4 regions of the Streptomyces sp. Ag109_O5-10 genome follow, and region 3 is predicted to be linked to each of the others. Evidence: riboswitches for the same ligand, from Rfam matches in the RefSeq annotation. Region 3 holds a riboswitch; each other region holds the start of a gene.
The links. Region 3 has a riboswitch for cyclic di-AMP ahead of BLW82_RS16735 (C40 family peptidase). Riboswitches for the same ligand answer to the same signal wherever they lie in the genome.

Region 1: another riboswitch for cyclic di-AMP. It lies ahead of BLW82_RS11215 (M23 family metallopeptidase); the one in region 3 lies ahead of BLW82_RS16735 (C40 family peptidase).
Region 2: another riboswitch for cyclic di-AMP. It lies ahead of BLW82_RS25260 (LysM peptidoglycan-binding domain-containing protein); the one in region 3 lies ahead of BLW82_RS16735 (C40 family peptidase).
Region 4: another riboswitch for cyclic di-AMP. It lies ahead of BLW82_RS22615 (M23 family metallopeptidase); the one in region 3 lies ahead of BLW82_RS16735 (C40 family peptidase).

Annotation. Positions count from the first base shown of each region.
Region 1 is NZ_FNTQ01000001.1:2,441,521-2,443,662, forward strand. Features, by position in the region: gene BLW82_RS11215 (M23 family metallopeptidase) at 364-1,119, opposite strand; cyclic di-AMP (ydaO/yuaA leader) riboswitch at 1,132-1,295, opposite strand; gene BLW82_RS11220 (M16 family metallopeptidase) at 1,488-2,142, opposite strand, start outside.
Region 2 is NZ_FNTQ01000001.1:5,507,054-5,509,195, reverse strand. Features, by position in the region: gene eno (phosphopyruvate hydratase) at 1-172, opposite strand, end outside; gene BLW82_RS25260 (LysM peptidoglycan-binding domain-containing protein) at 600-1,289, opposite strand; cyclic di-AMP (ydaO/yuaA leader) riboswitch at 1,294-1,468, opposite strand; gene BLW82_RS25255 (LysM peptidoglycan-binding domain-containing protein) at 1,663-2,142, opposite strand, start outside.
Region 3 is NZ_FNTQ01000001.1:3,667,894-3,670,035, forward strand. Features, by position in the region: gene pcrA (DNA helicase PcrA) at 1-273, opposite strand, end outside; cyclic di-AMP (ydaO/yuaA leader) riboswitch at 609-784, shown strand; gene BLW82_RS16735 (C40 family peptidase) at 793-1,956, shown strand.
Region 4 is NZ_FNTQ01000001.1:4,933,491-4,935,632, reverse strand. Features, by position in the region: gene BLW82_RS22615 (M23 family metallopeptidase) at 56-1,093, opposite strand; cyclic di-AMP (ydaO/yuaA leader) riboswitch at 1,101-1,261, opposite strand; gene BLW82_RS22610 (PP2C family protein-serine/threonine phosphatase) at 1,512-2,142, opposite strand, start outside.

The DNA of each region.
Region 1 (2,142 bases), 1.2 Mb from region 3:
CACTGAAACGCCGCCGAGTGGCGTCCGTTCCGTGACTCTATTGCAATGAGCGGGAATTTCCGAAGGGGGGCCGGAATCCAGGGATATATTTTGGACAGGAGTGGCACGAAAACGACGAAAGCCCCGGCACATGGCCGGGGCTCCGGAAGATCTCACGGGTTGCTTCCGCAGTGCTCTCCCCGGTTCGCCTCGGTGGTCGACTGCCGGCGCGCTGGGGGGTTGCTCGCGCGGTTCCCCGCGCCCCTGAAGGGGCGCTGTGCGTGACGCCCCTGCAAGGGGCGCGGGGACCCTCGCGAGCACCCACGACGCACCCGTACCCCTCGCACACGGCGCAACCACGTCGGCCTCGGCGCGACGCCTCCGTCAGACGCTGACGCCGTGCTTGCGGAGGTAGGCGACCGGGTCGACGTCGGAGCCGTACTCGGGGGTCGTGCGGGCCTCGAAGTGGAGGTGGGGACCGGTCGTGTTGCCGGTCGCACCGGAGAGGCCGATCTGCTGGCCCGGGGTGACCTGCTGCCCCACCGAGACGCCGATGGACGAGAGGTGACCGTACTGGGTGTACATGCCGTCGGCCATCTTGATGACGATCTCGTTGCCGTACGCCCCGCCCCAGCCGGTGGAGACGACCGTGCCGGTGCCGACCGCGTGCACGGCCGTGCCGCTCGCGGCGTGGAAGTCGATACCGGTGTGGGCGCCGGAGGACCACAGGGAGCCGCCGGTCTTGTAGCCGGTGGAGACGTAGGAGTCGCTGATCGGCGCGACGAAGGTGTTGAGGCGCTTGCGCTCGGCCTCGCGGGCGGCGCGTGCCTTGGCCGCGCGCTCCTTCTCGGCCTGCTCCGCGGCCTTCTTCCGGGCGGCCTCCTCGGCCGCCTTGCGCTCGGCGACCGCCTTCTGGGCGGCGGCCTGGGCGTCGATCTGCTCGGCGACGGAGTCGCTGATCGTGATGACCGGGGTGAGGCCGGTCTGCTCCACGGAGTTCTCGGCGGCGAGCGCCGGGGCGGCGGAGACGGTGCCGATGACACCCGTGGTGGTGAGGGCCGCGATACCGGCGGCCTGCGCGGTGGTGCGCTTCACCCGGCCGGGACGACGGTGCTTCCCGGAGGCGCACATGAACGCCATGTAGAGGCTGGTCCTTTCCTTCCCTCTCGCCTACCGGGTTAGCTGACGGGTTCGGAGCAGGAAGGTCTCCTACGGGCCCCCTCGCGACACGCGCGGGCGCCCGATTCACCCCAGGGACTGCGTGGGTCCCCGGCTCCCCTGGCTCGCGCCGTACGGGGACTCGGCGATGGCTGTCCGGTGCCGCGGACGCGGCGCGATGCCTGACGGACAGCCCGGAAGAACCTACGAGGGCCTGCCTTCAATGCTCAAACGGATCACCGTTTTTGTCGCGCATCCCACAGGGCAGACAGGCAACCTCCGCCCCAATTCGGACATTCCAGAGCCCTGGTGACCGGGTGGTCACCAGGGCTCCGCACGCGCGCGTGCCGCTACTCGGCGGCGACGACCGTGACTTCGCCGATCCCGAGCGCCTCCACGGGCTCCTTGATCTGCGCCGCGTCCCCGACGAGGACCGTCACCAGACGGTCCACCGGGAAGGCGTTCACGACCGCCGCGGTGGCCTCCACGGTGCCGGTAGCGGCCAGTTGCCGGTACAGCGTGGCCTGGAAGTCGTCGGGCAGGTACTGCTCGACCTGGTCGGCCAGGGTGCCCGCGACGGCCGCCGCCGTCTCGTACTTGAGCGGCGCCACCCCGACGAGGTTCTGCACGGCCACGTCACGCTCGGCGTCCGTGAGGCCCCCGGCCGCGAGCGTGCGCAGCACCGTCCACAGGTCCGACAGGGCCGGGCCGGTGTTCGGGGTGTCCACGGAGCCGCTGATGGCGAGCATCGAGGCGCCGGTGCCGTCGGGGGCGGACCGCAGGACCTGCCCGAAGGAACGGACGCCGTAGGTGTAGCCCTTCTCCTCGCGCAGGACGCGGTCCAGGCGGGAGGTGAGGGTGCCGCCCAGGCAGTAGGTGCCGAGCACCTGGGCGGGCCAGACCCGGTCGTGCCGGTCGGGGCCGACGCGGCCGATGAGCAGCTGGGTCTGGACGGCGCCGGGGCGGTCCACGATGACGACCCGGCCGGTGTCGTCGGCCGTCACC
Region 2 (2,142 bases), 1.8 Mb from region 3:
GGTCGCCGTCACGGAGCTCGATGGCCTCGAAGGCACCGGTGGAGGCGCCGGACGGGACGGCGGCACGACCCGTGCTGCCGTCGTCGAGGCCGACCTCGACCTCGACCGTGGGGTTGCCTCGGGAGTCCAGGATTTCCCGGGCTACGACGACGTCGATGGACGGCACGAGCATCTCCTTCTTGGGATGTGACGCTGGTTGTGCGGGGCGCACGCGGGCCTCGTCGGCCCTTGCTCAGCCTTGCGACTAGAGCCTAACCGTCCCGGGGCCGTCGGCCGGCACGACCGACCGGCCCGTGGACACACAGACGGTACTCATTGTTCATGCGCGGAACAAAGGGGGTCCCGATGAAGAACGGGAGAAGAGCGGGTCAAGAGGGGGACGACGGGACGCCGGACGGTGGGGCGGCGGCGCGGCGGGGGCAAAAAGAAACCCCGCTCCGGTGCGTTCGGGGGAAAACGCACCGGAGCGGGGTCCGTGGGGGACGGGGGTGGCCCTCACATGCTCTCCACTATGGGGACCACGGCTGTGGGGGAGCTGTGGTTCGGCTGGGGACCGCTCAGTACTTCCGGCGGCCGCCCGGCGGGCTGCGTCAGGTGCCCTACTTCAGGTGCAGCTGCTGGCCCGGGTAGATGAAGTCGGCGTCCTCGACGATGTCCTTGTTCAGCTTGAACAGCGCCTGCCAGCCGCCCTTGACCTTGTGCTTCTCGGCGATCGAGCTGAGGGTGTCGCCCTTGACGACCTTGTACTCGCCGTCGCCCTTCTTGACCTTCTTGCCGGTCGGGGTGGTGACGGTCTTCTTGGCGGCCGGGCGCTCGGCGGAGCGGGAGGCGGCCTGGGTGTCGGTCGAGCGGGTGCTCGTGCCGGCGCTGCCGCTCGACGAGGAGCTGGAGGAACCGGCGCTGCCGCCGGTGTAGGTGGCACCGGACAGGCCCGTGCCGCAGACCGGCCAGGCGCCCTTGCCCTGGGCGCCGAGGACCTTCTCGGCGATCTGGATCTGCTGCGCCTTGGTGGCCTGGTTGGCCTGCGCGGCGTACTGAGTGCCGCCGTACGCGGCCCAGGTCGAGGCGGAGAACTGCAGACCGCCGTAGTAGCCGTTGCCGGTGTTGATGGCCCAGTTGCCGCCGGACTCGCACTGCGCGACGGCGTCCCACTCGGAGGCGGTGGCGGCGGAGGCGCTGCCGGCCGCCATCAGCGGGGCCGCGACGGCGACGCCGGTGACACCGGCGACAGCGATGGCGCGGACGGCCTTGGACGGACGACGGTGCTTGCCCTTGCCCGAGAACAGCATGGATCGATCCCCTCACCGACGCCTGCGAGGTGAGCTGTCGGGTTCGGGCCGGTTGAGTTGCCCGGCCGCACACCCGTGTGTCGGTGCGCGGCTTCACCCCGAGCCGGATCGGCGGTCTCAACCACCGGTCCCGGCACTTACCTTGGGTCCCCCGCTCCTGCCTACGGCGCATGACGCGACGACTGTTCCCGGACGGCCGCTGGCAGGACTCGGCGTTGCGACGGCCGGGGCTCGTGGTGACGAGCGGCCTCGACCGTAGACAGGCCGTCAGGCGAATTTCAAAGATGATCAGGGCTTCTGAGACTCATCCCACACTTTCACCAAAACGGACATTCAACTCGAAGCGGGTTGTCAACTCCCGCCGCGTTTCGTCCTATTCGGTGCCGAGTTTCAGGGTCTGACCGGGGGTGATGGCATTCGCGTCGGAGCCGATGTCGGCCTTGTTGGCGTCGTAGAGCGCACGCCATCCGCCGTCGAGATCAAGGGAGTCGGCGATGGAGGCCAGAGTGTCGCCGTCACGGACGGTGTAGGTGCCGCCGCCACCGGAGGCGTGCCGGCCGGAGGATGCGGCAGCCTGACCGTTTGTCACGTTTTCGTCCGCCGAGCCGCCGCGGTGCTTGCCGCCGCCACTGAGGGCTCCCGTGTCGACCAGACTCCAAGACCCGCCGGTCTGCCACGATTTGTCCGAGTGGTCGGCCCCGGAGACGACGGGACTCTCGCTGGCCTTCGACGCGCCGGAGCCGGAGTCGGAGTCGGAGTCGGCGGATTCCGACTTGTCCGTCGTGCTGGATTTGCCGGAAGGGTCGGTCTTGGAGTCACCCCCGACGCTTGCACCCGGAGAGGGAGTGGCGGA
Region 3 (2,142 bases):
CACGATGAGCAGCGGGGATCCGGCGTGCACGACGGCCGCCCGCTGGTTGTCGTTCAGCCCCTCCAGGAGTGCGGCCGGGTCCAGGGCCGGGCGGGCGGCACCGTCGCGGTAGTAGACGTCCCGGTCCGGGGGCACGTCGAACTTCCCGCCGAACAGATCGTCCGGAACCGGCTCCGGAGCGTGCTCGTCCTCGGGCGGCGGCGGGGGTTCCTCGTCGTGGCCGCGGGGGGCCTGGAGGCTCGCCAGGAAGCTGTCGTCAAAGAGGCTGCTCATCGCTCTCCGAGTCTAGGGCGCGCCACCGACAACCGGCCGCCGCCCCGAAAACTCGCCCCCGTGACCGAACGGATCCCCTCCGTCACAGCAGGTGGACGCGCGCCCCGCAGCCACCGACGCCCACCCCGGACCTTCGGATCCCTCCCGCCGGGACCTTTGGACCTACCCGGGCAAGTCGCCCATAACCTCTCGGATCGCCCCGCCCGAACAGAGCACAACGTTGAGGTCACGAAAATGTATCGGGCATATCGCACATCAAACTTCACAGAGACCACACGAGTTGGCTAGCGTGCCGGGCGGGCCGTACGACCCCCACCGGCGAACGTCGCCGGGCCGCACGGCCTCCGCCGAGTCCGGGGCGCCACCGCGCATCCGGAGCCGGGGACCCACACCGATCCCGGGGTGAATCGGTCCCGACTCCCCTCCCTGGGAGCGGACCGTAGGGCAACCCTTCCGAACCACCCGCCCGAACCCGACAGCTAACTCGGTAGGCGGAACACCGGAAGGAGTCGCCCCCCGTTGGCGTCGCACCGCAAGTCCCGGCCGTCAGGAGCGCGCGCGGCAGGCATACGCACCCCCGCGCTGGCCACCGCGGCCCTCACCTCCGTGGCCCTGTTCTCCCAGTCGGCCGAGGCCGCGCCCGCAGAGGACGGCAAGCCGAGCCTGGAGGAGGTCGAGAAGAAGGTCGACGCCCTCTACCGGCAGGCGGAGTCGGCGACCGAGAGGTACAACGCGGCCAAGGAGCGCACCGGCAGGCAGCGCAAACAGGTCGACGCCCTGCTGGACGACGTCGCCAGACGCGCCGAACGGCTCAACAAGGCACGTGCGGAACTGGGTTCGTTCGCCGCGGCCCAGTACCGGACCGGGGCGAGCGTTCCCGACACGGCGACCTTCCTGCTCGCGGACAGCCCCCAGGGCTACTTCGACCAGGACCAGCTGATGAGCCGCCTCACCTCGCGCCAGAAGGGCGCGGTCGACGACTACGTCACCCAGCAGTCCGCGACCATGAAGAAGCGGCAGGAGGCCACCGAGAGCCTCGAGTCGCTCACCGGGACGCAGGACGACCTCAAAGCCGCCAAGGCGACCGTGCAGACGAAGCTGGCCTCCGCGCGGGAGCTGCTCTCGCGGCTGACGGCCGCGGAGAAGGCCCGGCTGGCGGCGATCGAGAGGCGGCAGCGGGAGGCGGCGGCCCGCAAGGCGGCGGAGCTGGCGAGGCAGCAGTCCGCGGCAGCCGGCCAGGAGGCCTCGTCGTCCCCGTCGGCCTCGGGCGGCTCCGCTTCCGGTTCGGGCTCCGGCTCGGACTCCGGCACGGACTCCGCCTACGCCACGAAGGCCGCCAAGGCGATCGCCTTCGCCCGCGCGCAGATCGGCAAGCCCTACGTCTGGGGTGCCACCGGCCCCGGCTCATACGACTGCTCCGGACTCTCCCAGGCCGCCTGGAAGGCCGCGGGCGTCTCCCTGCCGCGCACCACCTACGACCAGGTGAACGCCGGCACCACCGTCTCCCTCGCCGACGCCCGCCCCGGCGACCTGGTCTTCTTCTACGACGACGTCAGCCACGTCGGCATCTACATCGGCAACGGCATGATGATCCACGCCCCGAAGCCCGGCGCCTACGTCCGGGAGGAGTCCGTCTACTACGGCGGCGAGTCGATCATCCACAGCGTGGTGCGCCCGGCCTGACCCCGCGGGGCGCCCGTCACTCCTCGGGCGCCCCCACCCGCTTCCCTCCGCCGGCCCGCACACACCACGGCGCCCGCCTGCCGCCACGCGTCCCCGGTCTCCCGCCGGCGCCCCTTGGCGCTCCTGTCCACCGCGCCCCTGCGGCTCGCGCGGCGCGGCACGGTTTCCGGTCCGCACGCGCGCGTG
Region 4 (2,142 bases), 1.3 Mb from region 3:
GCCGGGGGTTGTCGTCAGGGCCGCCGGGAGCCGGTCGGTGCGTTCCGGGCCGGGGTCAGGGGTTGAGGCCCTTGCCGCGCAGCCAGGTCATGGGGTCGATGGCGGTGGCCTGGCCGTTCGGGTGGACCTCCAGGTGGAGGTGCGGGCCGGTCACGTTGCCGGTGGCGCCCACCCGGCCGATGACGTCGCCGGTGGCGACCTTCTGGCCGACCTTGACGCCGATCGAGGACTGGTGGCAGAACCACAGCTCGGTGCCGTCGTCGAGGGTGATGATCGTGCGGTAGCCGTAGGAGCCGGCCCAGCCCGCCTCGGTGACCGTGCCGCTGTGCACGGCCTTGATCAGCGTGCCGGTGGGCGCGGCGAAGTCGAGGCCGGTGTGGTAGCCGGAGGCCCACATGGAGCCGGCCTGGCCGAAGGTGCCGGTGATCGTGTACGAGACGACGGGCAGCGTGTACTGCTTGGCCAGCGCGGCGAGGCGGGCCTGCTCGGCCTTCTGCTTCGCGGAGGCCTCGGCCTTCTCCTTGGCGTCGGCGGCCTTGGCGGCGGCAGCCTTCTCCGCCTGGGCCTCGGCGTCCGCGACCGCCCTGTCGGCGGCGGCGACGGCCTTGGCGCTGGCCTTGGTGTCGAGCTGGTTCTGCTGCTGCGCGGCCTGGGCGATGATCCGGCTGCGCAGCGCCTCGCCGGCGTCGGACGAGGAGGAGTCCGCGTCGGTGGCGCTCGTCGTCGTGACGCTGCTGAGCGCGGTCTGGGTGGCCTGGTGGCCGCTGCCCTCGCCGAGCAGGGCGTCGACGGAGGAGGGCAGGTCGGGCAGCGAGATGGAGACCGGCGGCTTGCCGGTGTTGGCGCTGGCCATGCCGCCCGCGCCGACGGCGGCTATGACGCCGACGCCGAGAACCGTGGAGCTGCGGGCGAGGCCGCCGCCCTTCTGCTTGGCGACCCGGTGCCGGCCGCGGGCCGCGGAGAGGGACTCCTCGGTGGGGTTCCACTCCTCGAAGGGGCCCTCGTCGGTGCGGTAGCCGCCGTAGGCGAAGGTCTCGGGCCGGCGCTGGCTGGGCACGAACGGGGCTGTCGGAGCAGGCGGGTTGGACGCCACGCGGGCGCACTCCTTTCCTTCCGCTGCCTACCGGGTTAGCTGACGGGTTCGGAGCGGGAAGGTCTCCTACGCGCGTATACCGGCCGTTTCGTACCCGGCGGTAGCCGTGCGATTCACCCCAAGGTGGTGGTTCCCCGGTTCCCTTGCGGGATTCGGCGCGTGCGCACGGAGCCGTCGCGGGTGACGGCTGGGACGACCGCGCTGCGTTATCGAACGTTAATAGACCCGGCTATCAGATTCCAAGCAGTTCGTCTTGATCATTAAGCTTTCAAAGCTCGGACTTACCTGCCATGACCGGTCGAAACCGGTCGAGTCGACGGTGCGCGCTGCTCAGCTCAGGAGTCACACAGGTTTTGATGGTGACTCAGTTGTCATGCGCAGGGCGGTCGTCCGGACACCGACCGTGACCGCCCGCCGTTCAGGGCCGCCGTACCGCGAGCAGCGCCATGTCGTCGGTCATGGCGCCCCCGGTGTGCCGGCGCACCTCGGCCGCGAGCCGGGCCACCAGGGCGCCGGGGGCGGTGGCGGCGCGGCCGGTCAGCCGCCGCTGCGGATCGTAGAAGCGGCCGTGCGCGTCCCGCGCCTCGGAGAGGCCGTCGGTGTGCAACAGCAGCGTGGCCCCACTCGGGAACGCGTGCTCGGCCGCCCGGTCGGGCCACGCCTCCAGCTCGCCCAGCCCGAGCGGCAGCGCGGCCTCCGGCGCCCGTATCGGGCGCACCTCGCCGTCGCCGTGCAGCAGCAGGGGTGGCGGATGACCACGGTTGACGAGCCGGAGCGTGCCGTCGCCGTGCGGGAGTTCGGCGAGTACGGCGGTGGTGAACCCCTCGTGGGCGTCGGCGCCGCCGCGCCGGGCGCCCTCGCGGGCCAGCGCCCGCTCCAGCCGGCCGGCCACCGCCTCCAGCGTGGCCTCCTGCTCGGCGGCCTCCCGGAAGGCGCCGATGACCACGGCGACGACGGCGACCGCGCCCATCCCCTTGCCGCGGACGTCGCCGACGACCAGCCGCACGCCGTACGGGGTGTCCTGGACGGCGTACAGGTCGCCGCCGACG